DNA from 4 places in the Arthrobacter sp. UNCCL28 genome. Region 4 is predicted to be linked to each of the others. Evidence: riboswitches for the same ligand, from Rfam matches in the RefSeq annotation. Region 4 holds a riboswitch; each other region holds the start of a gene.

Region 1 (3,199 bases), on a different contig from region 4:
GCCTCCGGCCCCTTGGAATCCACGCGCCGCCAATGGGCAGTGCACACTGCCAGCGGCGTCCTTTTGGCCGACCACATAGTGGTGACACGCTGTGCCCAGAGCCAGTTGCGCCGCATGCTGGCGGAACTGGGCATAGCGATCGGCCAGAACCTGTCCGCGGCCATGCGGGCTGTCGGAATGCACCTCGTCGGAGTCGGCGAACTCATCACGCCCACACCGAAGGAAGTGCTTCGGCAGGCAAAGGCCGTGGGCCAGACGATCTCATCCAAGGTCGCCCTTGCCGCAGGGCCGGGCATAGCCACCGCTTAGCGGACAAAGGCTCCGGGGCCGCCCCTGAAGCGCCGTTTGGGCGAAGAAGGACCCTCCTGCGCACGGATTCATGACGCGCCCTACCGGCGTCGAACCTGACTCCGAACTTTTACTCACATAACTTAACGCCAAAGGCCGGTGTCCTCGAAGATTGGTTCTTCGAAGACACCGGCCTTTGAACTGAAGCGTGAGGCTTTATGCGCCAGCGCGTACGTAGGTCAGGGGACCCGTAGCAGTCAACCAGCTGATCGGGTGGATACCCGTCTGGTTGCCATTGATGCCACCGCTGATTGCCTGGCCGTTGCCGATGTAGATGGCAACGTGGCCGGACTGGACGATCATGTCACCGGGCTGGGGTGAGCTGACAACCTTGCCGTAGTTCATGAACTGCATGGGACCGAGGTCGCCAACAGGGATGCCTGCGGAACCGAGTGCCCGCTCCACCATGGCGGTGCAGTCCTGCATGATGCCGATCTGGGCGTAGGCCGAGGCGACCATGGCAGCGTTGACGCCACCGACGGCCGGGGCAGCAGCTGCTGCAGGAGCAGGAGCAGCGGCGGCCGGAGCGGCAGCAGCAGCCTTGGCAACAGGAGCCGTTGCAGCTGCGGTGGTGACTGCAGCCTTCTTGGCGACGGGAGCCGGAGCAACCGGAGCCGGCTTTTCGATGACCGGAGCTGCTACGGAAGCAACAGCAGGGCGCTCGAAGTTGACGGTGGCGGTGGCCAGTGCGGTCACAACCTGGGTGGGAGCCTCGGAAACGGTCTCAGCGACCGTGGCGGGGCTGGAGTCCCGCTGAACCGGAGCTTCAGCTGCGTGGGCAGCAATGGAGCCGGTCAGGACAAGGCCAGAGGCTGCTGCGATGACAGCTGCCTGGCGGCCAGCGCCGGAAGCGTTGCTGGCGACTGCCTTGGAGATCGAGATGAACGGATTAGGACGTACGCTGTCCGCCTTACGACGGCCGCGAAGAATGCGTGAAGACATGAAAGAGCCTCTCCCGATGCCTGCGAGGTTAGCTGTCGGATTCGGATGGGAGTCACCCGGCCACTACGCCCCGCTGTTACGCGGAAGCTTCGTGACTTCACCCCAAGGCACGCTCGAAAGCGACCTAAAATGGGTTCCCCGTCTCTGCCGTAAGGTTTGTCTGCGAACGGATTCCGGACTGCGGCAGAGCTAGGCAATCAGGCCGGAAGTGCCCGCTACGTGGAACAGGCACAGGTATAACCGTACGCGATGATCACGCCGAAGTCACATTTAAGTAACGAGAACCGCGCCTCTGGCGTGTCGCGGTGACCATTTCGAGATCTTCGCAGCTACGTAGAAAACCCCGTTATTCCGCGGCGGAATCGCCCTCAGAGTCATTTGACGCAGCCAGTTTCCGGCGTGCTGTAACAGCCAGAAAAATAACGAGACCAACAGCAACCACGGCCAGCCCAACAATGCTCCAAGGGAAGGGCTGGGAGGCGTCGGCGGCAGGCTCGCTCTTGCCCGTTCCCGGCGCCCCGGTTCCTGCGGTGGGCACAGCTGCGGAGGATGAAGCCGGGGCCGACGGCGAGGCACCTGCCGAGCCACCCGGCGTCGTGCTTCCTGCGGTGGCGGTGAACGTAAAGGTGCCCTCGATGGGGTGGGAATCGCTGCTGACGACGCGCCACACGACGGTATATTCGCCGGCGGGAGCGCCTTCGCGCAGCTTCTGAACGGCCTGGTTGTCGATGATTTCCACAGGTCCGTCGGCCCAGTTTTCGCCGGCCGCCGTGACCGTCACGCCCGAACCGATCGCGAGCGGCCGGTTGTTGAACGTAATGGAGACCGACGCCGGAACTTCCGCCACCGCTGTGCCGTTGGCCGGCGTCGTGGATTCTGCGACGTCATGGGCAGATGCCGGGGCCGCGGAAAACAGCAGGGCAGAGGCGAAGGCAAGAGCGGCGACGACGGCGGCCAGAAGCGGGCGGATGGTACGCATGGGGCGGTTTCTCCTAGTGTTGGCTTCCTTACAGACTAGGCGAATCGTCCGGAGGCCCTTTACCGGACCGCATAGGATTTGAAAGCACACTCCCCTCGATCCCCGGAGTCCTTCATGCTTAAACAAGGTTCGGCAGTAGACCGCTACTTCAAAATTACTGAACGTGGATCCACGTACTCACGGGAAATTCGTGGCGGCTTCGCGACGTTCTTCGCCATGAGCTACATCGTGGTGCTGAACCCGTTGATCCTCTCCGGGGCTGATTCGAGCGGGGCGTCCCTTGGATTCACCGCCGTCGCCGCCACCACGGCGTTCGTAGCGGGCATCCTGACCATCCTCATGGGCGCCTGGGCCAAGCACCCGTTCGCCGTGGCAACAGGATTGGGCGTCAACGCGTTCGTCGCCGTGACAGTGGCCTCGCACCCGCAACTGACATGGCCGGACATGATGGGCCTTGTGGTGTTGTCCGGTGTGACCATGCTCATCCTGGTGCTCACCGGTTTCCGCACTGCCGTGTTCAAGGCCGTTCCGGAAGCCCTTAAGACCGCGATCGTGGTGGGCATTGGTCTCTTCATTGCGTTGATCGGCCTGGTCAATGCAGGGTTTGTCCGGCGGATTCCGGACGCTGCCGGCACCACGGTTCCCCTGGGACTTGGCGTGGACGGCAAGCTCATGGGCTGGCCTACCCTGGTGTTCGCAGTGGGCCTGATCCTGACCATCGCGCTGGTGGTCCGCAAGGTCCGCGGCGCCATCCTGATCGGCATTGTGGTTTCCACCGCACTGGCCGCCATCCTCGAATTCACCCTCCACATCGGCCCCAGCTTTGACGGCAAGAACGTCAACCCCCGCGGCTGGTCCCTGGTTGCTCCCACTCTTTCGGAGTGGGGCGCCCCGGACCTGTCCCTCATCGGCAAGGCCAACCCGTTCGGC
Region 2 (3,199 bases), on a different contig from region 4:
ACGACTTCGGTGGGCAAGCCAACATCGTGGAGCTCTACATTTCATACCTTCGCAAGAAAATCGAAGCCAACCATCCGCCGATGATCCACACCATTCGCGGCGCCGGCTACGTCATCAAGCCCGCGGACTAGGCGTTGAGCACACTTTCAGGAGTGGCCAGAAAATCCGGCCGCAGCTGGCTGAACCCCTCCACGTGGCATTTGCGTACCCGGCTGGTCCTGGTGGCGATGGCACTGCTGGTCGCTATCTGCGGGGCGGTAGGTGTGGTCAGCTACGCCTCCATGGACATGGTGTTCAACAAGCAGCTCGACAGGCAGCTCGAGCAGGCGTCCAGCCGCGCGAATGACTTCGGCAGGCCGCCGTCGAACTTTCCCTCCTCACCTTCGGGGAAGCCGGACCCGCTGGAGGCCAGGGGGCAGGCCGCCGGAACGCTCAACGCCAGGATCGACGGGTCCACTGTCCGCAGTTCAGGGCTCATTGACGCCCAAGGCAACCGTGTTGCACTGTCCCCCGCGGATGAGCAAGTGCTGTTGGCGCTGCCCAAGAGCGGTGATCCGGTGGATCGTTCCCTCTCCAACGGGGACTATCGGCTGGTGGCGGTCGCCCCCTATGGCGACGTGATCGTCACGGGCCTGCCTCTCGCGGACAAACAGAGCGCCGAGGCCTCACTGGTCTGGACAATGGTGTTGGTCTCGCTGGGCGGACTGGTGGTCATCGGCCTCGCCGGCACCGTCATCATCCGCCGGACCATGCGGCCTCTGGAGCAGCTCTCCGAGGTGGCCACCAAGGTTTCACGTCTTCCGCTCGACGCCGGTGAAGTGGCACTTGCGGTGCGCGTACCGCCGTCGGCCGCCCATCCCGGAACGGAAGTGGGCAGCGTAGGCCATGCCCTGAACCTGATGCTGAACAACGTCTCCAGCGCTTTGGAAGCCCGCCAGGAAAGCGAAACCAAGGTACGCCAGTTCGTCGCGGACGCCTCACACGAGCTCCGGACGCCGCTCACTGCCATCCGCGGTTACACCGAACTGCTGAGGATGACCGAAAGCTTCACTGACGACGGCCGCAAATCCCTGGCCCGCGTGCAAAGCCAGTCAGAGCGGATGACAACGCTGGTGGAGGATCTCCTGCTGCTCGCCAGGTTGGACGAGGGCCAACCGGTCAAGGTTACCGATGTGGACCTCACCCAGTTGGTGATCGAAACGGTCAGTGACGAGAAGGTCATGGCGCCGGACCACATATGGCAACTGCAACTGCCGGACGAACCCGTCACGGTCCGCGGCGACTCCACCCAGCTGCACCAGGTCCTGGCCAATCTTTTGTCCAATGCCCGCAAACACACCGATGCCGGCACTACCGTGGTTACGGCCGTCATGCTGTCCGCCGATGGCAGCGCAGTGGTGACCGTGACAGACAACGGGCCGGGCATTCCAGAGGATTTCCAAGGCCGGATCTTCTCCCGCTTTGCCCGGGCGGATGCCGCGAGATCGGGGTCTGAAGGGACGTCGGGGCTGGGGTTGTCGATCGTGGAATCCATCGTGGAAGCGCACGGCGGTAGCGTGGAGGTCACGTCGCGTCCGGGTCGAACCGAATTCGCCCTGCGGCTACCTACCGTCACCACCGAAGAGATGTAACGAACACGGCAAGGCGACTCACCGGCGTCGTGATCTCTGTTACCTAAATGTGACTTCTGCGAATTCCTCCTGTACCGTCGAAAGGGTGGGTCGCCCCAACTGGCCCGCATCCGGGATGCGCCGAGCTCTGCCACTTCCCGGAGTCCGTTCTTACTCCGAGGCAGAGACGGGGGACCCAGAGTCTCCGGGCCCAGGCATCATGCCGGGCCCTTGGGGTGAAGCCGCAGCGACATGCGCGGCCGGATGACCTCATCCGAACCCGACAGCTAACTCCGCAGGCGCTGAGAGGTAATCACACATGTCTGAATTTAACGATCAGACGCGCCCTTCCGCGCGTCACCGCGATGAGCACAACGCACCGTTGACCAAGTCGCAAACCGTCCTCAAGAACGCTGCCCGCCAAGGTAAGTCCGGCCACCGCATGTCGGTTTTTGCCGGCGTCGTGGCCGCCGCGTTGGGCGTCGCATCGCTCGGTACTGCTGCCAACGCCACCCTGAACCTCCCTGAGGCCAGCCGCGTTGCAGAGACCCAGGCAGCTGCCCAGGTCAGCACCAACAAGACAGCCGAAATCTCCGCTTCCTTGGACGCAGCCGCCGCAAAGGGCGCTGCCGACCGGGCCGCCGTGGACAAGGCCGCTGCTGAAAAGGCTGCCGCCGATCAGGCTGCTGCTGAAAAGGCTGCCGCCGAAAAGGCCGCCGCCGACCAAGCCGCTGCGGAGAAGGCAGCTGCTGACGCTGCAGCCAAGCAGGCCGCCGACGCCGCTGCTGCCGCCGAAAAGGCCGCCGCCGAAGCCGCTGCTGCAGCCCCGAAAGCCGTGGATGACCCCGCCGCTGCCAAGGCCTACGCCGCAAGCATCCTGGGCAGCTACGGCTGGAGCGCCGGCGAAATGACTGCCCTGAACACCTTGTGGGAGAAGGAATCCAACTGGAAGACCACTGCCACGAACGCTTCCAGCGGCGCGTACGGCATCGTCCAGTCCCTGCCTGCTTCCAAAATGGCCTCTGCCGGTGCTGACTGGCAGACCAACTACCAGACCCAGATCAAATGGGGCCTGAACTACATCAAGGAGCGCTACGGATCCCCGTCGGCCGCCCTGGCCTTCCACTTGGCCAACAACTGGTACTAAACCAGGCAGTTTGAAGACCGCGCCGGTTGCCGCCGATCGCACCAGTCCCCACTGGAGCGAACGGCGGGAACCGGCGCGGTCTTTGCATTTCACAGGTGACCGCCGTAGCTCACAGTGACGTCACAGCTTCCGCCTAAAGCCCTCATAATCGGCCAGCCCATGCTGGAGATATGACGCTCACAAATCCAACCACCAGCGCTCCCCCACGACGGTTCCACTCCGCGCGCTTCGGTGGCGGGGCGTTGCCTGCTTCGCAGCCGGAACTCCCGAACGTAAGGCCGGAGAACCCACAGTTGCCCAGGCGCTCCCCCGTGGACACCGGGGCCGGCGTCCCCGTCCTCGATCTCACCGTCCCCGTGTTCAATGAGGAAGCGCACCTGGAGAAGAACCTCCGCACGCTTCACGGCCATCTCTCCGGCACTTTTCCGCACACCTTCCGGAT
Region 3 (3,199 bases), on a different contig from region 4:
GATAAAGACTCAAATGAGGAAACCCAGGGCTTCGGAGCAACCGGCGCTACAGGGCCGTTCGACACGACCGCCGACGCCGACAGCATCCACGAGGATCCCGACATGCGCCAGGACGAGGACGACGATCCCGCCGCCTCTGCCAACCCCGATCCCCTCGATGGGAACGTCACCGGCCTGGAACCCGGCGGTGGAGTGCCGCCGGGAGAAACCCCGCCGGCCGAGGGCAGCATGAGCAGCGATCAAGGACACGAAGAGTAACGCTCCGCCTCGGCTGAACGGCCAGGCTGAAAGTCCAAGCTGAACGTCCATGCAGGCCAGCTAAGCGGGTCGGCTGCGCAGCCCCGGCAGGCAGGCTACGGCAACCTCAGGATCTCCCCGAGGTCGTACGCAACCGGCTCTTCCAGCTGTGAGTAGGTGCAGCTTTCGGGGGTCCGGTCCGGCCGCCACCTGCGGAACTGGGTGGTGTGCCGGAACCTGTCCCCTTCCATGTAGTCGTAGGCCACCTCGATGACCAGTTCGGGACGCAACGGCACAAAGGAGAAATCCTTGCCTCCGCTCCACCGGCTTTGGGCGCCGGGCATCCTGGACCCCGCAGCCCCCTCACCCTGGCTGGCCCACTCGCCCCACGGGTGCTCGCTGAGGTCCACCTGGTAAGGCTCAAGCTCTGCCACCAGGCTTTCCCTCCTCGCCATGGGGAAGGAGGCAACCACCCCGACGTGCTGGAGTTTGCCGGCGTCGTTATAAAGACCCAACAGCATGGACCCCACGACCTTAGCGGTCTTGTGCCACCTGAATCCGGCCACCACGCAGTCGGCGGTGCGCTCGTGCTTGGTCTTGAACATCACGCGCTTGTTGGGCTGGTATGTCCCATCCAACGGCTTGGACAGGACGCCATCCAGGCCTGCGCCTTCCAATTGCACGAACCACTCCTGCGCACGCTCCAGGTCCGTGACTGCGGGAGTGACGTAAACGGGCGGCTCTGCTGCCTTGAGCGCACGCTCAAGGACGGCGCGACGCTCCGAGAACGGCCTGCCCATCAGATCGTCGTCGCCGAGGGCAAGGATGTCGAACGCAACCATCGACGCCGGAGTCTTTTCGGCCAGCATCCTCACCCGGCTGTCCGCGGGATGGATCCGTTGCTGCAGGACCTCGAACTCAAGCCGGTTGCCCTCGATCAGGACAATCTCGCCGTCGATCACGCATTTGTCCGGGAGGTTCTTCCGCAGGGCTTCCACCAGTTCAGGGAAGTAGCGGGTCATGGGCTTCTCGTTGCGGCTGCCCAGGACGATTTCATCCCCGTCCTTGAAGACGATGGTCCTGAAGCCGTCCCATTTGGGCTCGTAGTGCCCAACGTCCGGGATGGCGGGGACGGATTTGGCAAGCATGGGCGAGACGGGTGGCATCACGGGCAGGTCCATAAACAATGTCTACCTGCCGGTGCACGCCGAAGCTAGTCTTAGGCGATGGATATCTTGGCCGTGTTGGCGGCCGTACTTGGAGTTCCCGCCCTCCTGGCCGTGGCCTGGTACTGGGTTTCCCGGCAGAACCGCCGGGGTGTCAGGCGTGCCGCAGCCGGCGGGATGCTGGGAATCGCCGACGAGATCTTCCGACCGGAAACGCATCAGGCCCACCAGATCCAAAGGATCCAGCACGAACTCCCGGCGCCCGCTCCGGCCCCGAAGCCTAAGGGCTAAGGCCCTCCCGCCAGCAGAGACCTACCGGCCGTTATATTAATGTGACTTTACTTTCCTGCTCATGTACCGTCGTAGGGCGACCCGTATCTCCGCTGGGCCGCTTCCGGAATGACGCCGAGCTCTGCCGCACTCCGGAATCCGCCAGACCCGCGGCAGAGGCGGGGGACCCACAAGTTCCCGGACTTTTCCAAGTCCTTGGGGTGAAGCCGCTACTGCGGCCGGACGGCCTCGTCCGAACCCGACAGCTAACCTCGAAGGCGTTGAGAGGCAACCACCATGTCCCCAACCATGGATCAGCCGCGCCGCGCCCGAATTGACGGCGAGCGCACCAAGCCAACCGGACGCCGTCGGGCCCAACCCAGCGGATCCGATATCAGCCTGCAGCCGGATTCCGGCACGCCCAGGACTGCCGCACCCGAAATTTCAGGCACGACGCCGGACGCCCCCGCTGCGGCGGCGCCTACCATCGCGACGCCCACCACGCGTGCGGCTGCGCGTGCAGCCGAGCGGGAACGGGCCGCGCAAGCAGAAGCCCGCGTATCCACCACGCCCGGGCCTCCGACGGCCGCCATTCCGATCGTCCAGGCTCCCAAGCAGCCGGCAAACCCCCAACCCACCACACCGGAGCCGGCCACAGCCGCCATTCCCATCGTCGAGGCTTCCGGGCAGCCGGCAAACCCCCAACCCACCACACCGGAGCCGGCCACAGCCGCCATTCCCATCGTCCAGGCTTCCGGGCAGCCGGCAAACCCCCTGCCCACCACACCGGAACCGGCCACAGCCGCCATTCCACTGGTGTCCGCAGATCCGGCGCCTGAAGCCACCCCCGAATCCCACACAGCGCCTGCACCCGTCTCGGCTGCACCTGCTTTGCAGGCTCGCGCCACATCCCCGGCACGGGTTGCTGCGGCAGCCACGGCATCGGCATCCCTGGCAAGCCGAAAGGATGTCAGGGAACAGTCCGGCGTCACCACTGGTTCACGCTCCGGGCAGGGTTCGCGCTCCGGGCAGAGTTCACGATCAGGGCTGGGCGGGTCCCCGCTTGGCCGGGAGCCCCAGGCAGTCCTGCAGAAGGCGGCTTCGGTCAAGCACATGAGCCAGCGCATGGCCGTAGTGGCAGGCGCGCTCGGCCTGGTCCTGACGGCCGGCACTGTGGGGCAGGCCCTTGAGTTGCCGTTCTTCGGCCAGGAGGCGCCCGCCCAGGAAGCCAGCGGTGCCGACAGGAATTCGGGTTCCGCATCACCAGCCCCCAGTGCTTCCTACTCCAGGGCATCTTCTCCGTCTGCCTCAGCTGCTGCGACGTCAGCGGCCGGCCAACCGGCCACGGTTCCGGAGGCACCTGCGCCAGTGTCGCCGTCGTCCGTTCCCACGCCTAAGGTTTCCTTGGCTGACCCCGTCTGGGTCCCATCCGCAGTGCCGGCGACCATCGCTGCGGCACCGGGCACCAGTCAGGTACCCACGCCCTCGGCGCCTGCACCGGCACCGTCCGACGTGCCATCGGACAC
Region 4 (3,199 bases):
GCGCGTGGAGCGCCGCCTGTACGAACTCCTGGAACACCCCACAGAATCCCCGTACGGCAACCCCATCCCGGGCCTGGAAGCGCTCGGCGGTCTTGCCACCCAGCCATTCCCCCGCGTGGACGTCAACCTCCTGCAGGCCATGGAGGGTTACGCGGCCAACTCCCGGGTAGCGGTCACCCGCTTGGCGGAGCCCATCCAGGTTGAGCCTGAGCTTCTTACCCAGTTGGACGAAGGCGGAATCCGGCCCGGCGCCGCGGTCTCGCTGGAACGTGTGGGGGAGTACATTTCCGTCCGCGTCCCAGGCATTGAAGGTGCCCTGGAGCTTCCACCTGAGGTTGCGGCACACGTCTTCGTCTCTGTTGGCTGAGACAACCCTGCCTTGCTGCACGGTGGCATATCTCACTTTTGAACGCCCGGCGCGCATGTGACCTGCGGTTTTCCGGGATTAGTGATAAGGGGTTGCCGCCCGCATGCCCGTTCCTGTTGATAACGAATTTATTACTGCGGGCCTTAATCCCCTATAGTTATCTACTAGCGCTGATACCAAAGCGTTACCTGTTCCGGAGCCGAGCTCTGCCAGCGGAACAGGTGTGCCATCCACCACTGGCAGAGGCGGGGGAACCACAAGCGGCTGTCTAAAGAAGCAGCCTTGGGGTGAAGTCCGCAGCAGAAGTGCCCATTAACGCATGTACCTCCTGGGATACCTGTGTGCCGTGAGCGCTTCGTGCGGGCCGGGTCTTGAAACTCTCTGACCCGAATCCGACAGCTAACTTCGCAGGCTTTTTAGAGAGGAATAGAGTTTGACAACGCAGAACGTCAGGGGCCGTCGCCGCGCGTCGGGCCCCGCTGCTGAGCTGCGGCCAGCCCGCGTCGTATCGGAGATCCGGCCACGCGACACCGAACGCCAGGTTCGCCGCCGTAAGAGCCCGTTGCGCCAGGTTGCCGACTTCGCTGCAGCCAGTGGCGTCGGGCAAAAGGCCGGAGTTGCGCTTGCCGCCACCGGCCTGGCCTTGACTGTCGGTCTGCCGGCCACAAGCCCCGTCATGGCCACCTCGGAGTCAGGCCAGACCGAGTCTGCCCTGGCAGTATCCGGTGGCAGCCAGCCGGAGGTCTCCGCGGCCGCATCGGCCAAAATCGACTTCAGCCGGGCAGCGGTTGCCACGGCTGCCGACCCCGACGGCAAGTTGAAGCAACTGCTCAGCGCCCAGTCCGCGGGCAGCATCCAGCGTGCCTCCTCTGCAGGCACCATGGCCAGCCCCCTCGACACGCTGACCACAGCGTCACCGTTCGGCTACCGCGTCAGTCCCCTCACGGGAGGCTCCGGTGACTTCCACCGCGGCCAGGACTTTGTGGCGCAGTGCGGCACGGCCGTCCATGCAGCGGCATCCGGCAAGGTCACCTTCGCCGGATGGCACGAGTACGGCGGAGGCAACCGCGTGGTCATCGACCACGGCAACGGCCTCGAGACCACGTACAACCACCTGTCGTCCTTCACCGTCAAGGTGGGCCAGACGGTCACCCGCGGCGACACCGTGGCGCTCAGCGGTACCACTGGCGCCTCCACCGGTTGCCACCTCCACTTTGAAGTACAGGTCAACGGCGAAGTTGTTGACCCCATGGGCTGGCTTTAGTCCATTTGATGGTCGTCTCTCGCATTCGTGACACGCCTCGTGACCTGAATGTGACATTCGCGTTCAACTGTTGTACCGTACAAAGCGCATCGGCTTTTTAGGGGGCCGGTGCACTTGAGTGGATTGCCTAGCTCTGCCACTACTCAAGGTCCGTTCGCATAAATCGTCTGGCAGGGGCGGGGGAACCACTTCTGGTCTTCGTGAGAAGACCTTGGGGTTAAGTCGCAAAAGCTTCCTTGAAGCAGCGCGGCCGGATGACTCCCATCCGAATCCGACAGCTCACCTCGCAGGCATTGGGAGAGGCTACCTACGTGTCATCACGCACTACCCCTGCGCGCCATCGCGCTGAATCGGTTCGTACGAACCCCTTGAACTCGCTTTCCAAGGCTGTTTCATCCAACGCCGGTACCGTCGGCCGCCAGGCTGTCGTCCTGGCAGCAGCCTCAGGTCTCGTCCTCAGCGTTGGTCTGCCGGCCCAGGCAGCAGACACCGATGTTTCAAAGTCGGAAGCCTCCAGCACCCAGCAGATGGTCACCACTGCGGTAGTCACCGCGGAGCCCACGGCAACCGTCTCCTTCGAAAGCCCCGTAGTGGCCACGAAGGAAGCTCCCAAGGTTGTCCAGCGCGCTTCCCAGACCACCGGACGCACCTCGGCCTCCGGCGACCAGGCCACAGCAGGTGCTGTGACCGCCAAGTCCACCGAAGCCAAGGATGCTGCTTCCAGCGCCGCCGCTTCCGGCCTCGCCGCGATCGCCTACACCGGCATCGGGCACCCTTACGTTTGGGGCGGCACCACCCCCAACGGTTGGGACTGCTCCGGATTCACCCAGTGGGTGTACGCCCAGGCCGGCATCAGCATCCCGCGCGTCAACGCCTGGACGGCCATGAAGCCCACCAGCACCCCTGCCCCCGGTGACCTGGTCATGCAGAACGGTGGAGCGCACGTAGGCATCTACGTGGGCAACGGAATGATGATCAGCGCCTTGAACCCGGGACAGGGCACGCTCCTGCACTCGGCTGCCTCCACGGGCACCTCCTCCTTCTTCACCCTCCGCTAGAAACAAACCGATTCGGGGTTCGCCGGCATGCCCCCAAGTGCCGGCGCGCCAATGAGCCGCGTGTACCCCAACTGCACGCGGATACGAAAAGAGAAAACCATGACCAGTGCACACAAGGTTGCACGGCATCGCGCTGAGGCCCCCAAGACCAGCTCGCTTGCCGTGATCGCCAAGGCCGTCAGTGAAAACGCCGGCGGCGTGGGCCGACAGGCAGCCGTCATTGCCGCAGCTTCAGGCCTGGTCCTGACCGGCAGTGTCGCAGCCAACGCTGCCGAGACCAAAGTGGACCGTGAATCCACCTCGACGTCTACCTTGGACGTCCAGTCGGTTGTGCAGTCCACCATCGCTGCAGACTCCACGGTTGCCATCTCCTACGAACGCCCCGTGGTCACCACGGTGCAGGCTCCGGCTCCCGTAGAGAAGAAGGCTCCCGCGAAGGCTGAAACCAAGGAGCCGGCGGCAAGCACGGCAACAGGCGGAAACGCCACGCTGGCCGTCAACACCTCGGCT

The links. A riboswitch is a leader RNA that binds a small molecule or an ion and turns the genes downstream of it on or off. The one in region 4 is predicted to bind cyclic di-AMP.
Region 1: another riboswitch for cyclic di-AMP. It lies ahead of BLQ01_RS15525 (NlpC/P60 family protein); the one in region 4 lies ahead of BLQ01_RS08455 (C40 family peptidase).
Region 2: another riboswitch for cyclic di-AMP. It lies ahead of BLQ01_RS16280 (aggregation-promoting factor C-terminal-like domain-containing protein); the one in region 4 lies ahead of BLQ01_RS08455 (C40 family peptidase).
Region 3: another riboswitch for cyclic di-AMP. It lies ahead of BLQ01_RS17735 (hypothetical protein); the one in region 4 lies ahead of BLQ01_RS08455 (C40 family peptidase).

Annotation. Positions count from the first base shown of each region.
Region 1 is NZ_FMWE01000005.1:239,036-242,234, reverse strand. It holds gene BLQ01_RS15530 (NAD(P)/FAD-dependent oxidoreductase) at 1-309, shown strand, start outside; gene BLQ01_RS15525 (NlpC/P60 family protein) at 505-1,290, opposite strand; cyclic di-AMP (ydaO/yuaA leader) riboswitch at 1,294-1,486, opposite strand; gene BLQ01_RS15520 (copper resistance CopC family protein) at 1,637-2,269, opposite strand; gene BLQ01_RS15515 (NCS2 family permease) at 2,384-3,199, shown strand, end outside.
Region 2 is NZ_FMWE01000006.1:102,585-105,783, forward strand. It holds gene BLQ01_RS16270 (response regulator transcription factor) at 1-131, shown strand, start outside; gene BLQ01_RS16275 (sensor histidine kinase) at 135-1,631, shown strand; cyclic di-AMP (ydaO/yuaA leader) riboswitch at 1,740-1,926, shown strand; gene BLQ01_RS16280 (aggregation-promoting factor C-terminal-like domain-containing protein) at 1,930-2,757, shown strand; gene BLQ01_RS16285 (glycosyltransferase) at 2,928-3,199, shown strand, end outside.
Region 3 is NZ_FMWE01000007.1:125,193-128,391, forward strand. It holds gene BLQ01_RS17720 (DUF6480 family protein) at 1-258, shown strand, start outside; gene BLQ01_RS17725 (ATP-dependent DNA ligase) at 354-1,418, opposite strand; gene BLQ01_RS17730 (hypothetical protein) at 1,464-1,694, shown strand; cyclic di-AMP (ydaO/yuaA leader) riboswitch at 1,824-1,968, shown strand; gene BLQ01_RS17735 (hypothetical protein) at 1,971-3,199, shown strand, end outside.
Region 4 is NZ_FMWE01000002.1:856,681-859,879, reverse strand. It holds gene BLQ01_RS08465 (iron-dependent transcriptional repressor DtxR) at 1-367, shown strand, start outside; cyclic di-AMP (ydaO/yuaA leader) riboswitch at 555-796, shown strand; gene BLQ01_RS08460 (M23 family metallopeptidase) at 801-1,631, shown strand; cyclic di-AMP (ydaO/yuaA leader) riboswitch at 1,770-1,938, shown strand; gene BLQ01_RS08455 (C40 family peptidase) at 1,943-2,689, shown strand; gene BLQ01_RS08450 (NlpC/P60 family protein) at 2,789-3,199, shown strand, end outside.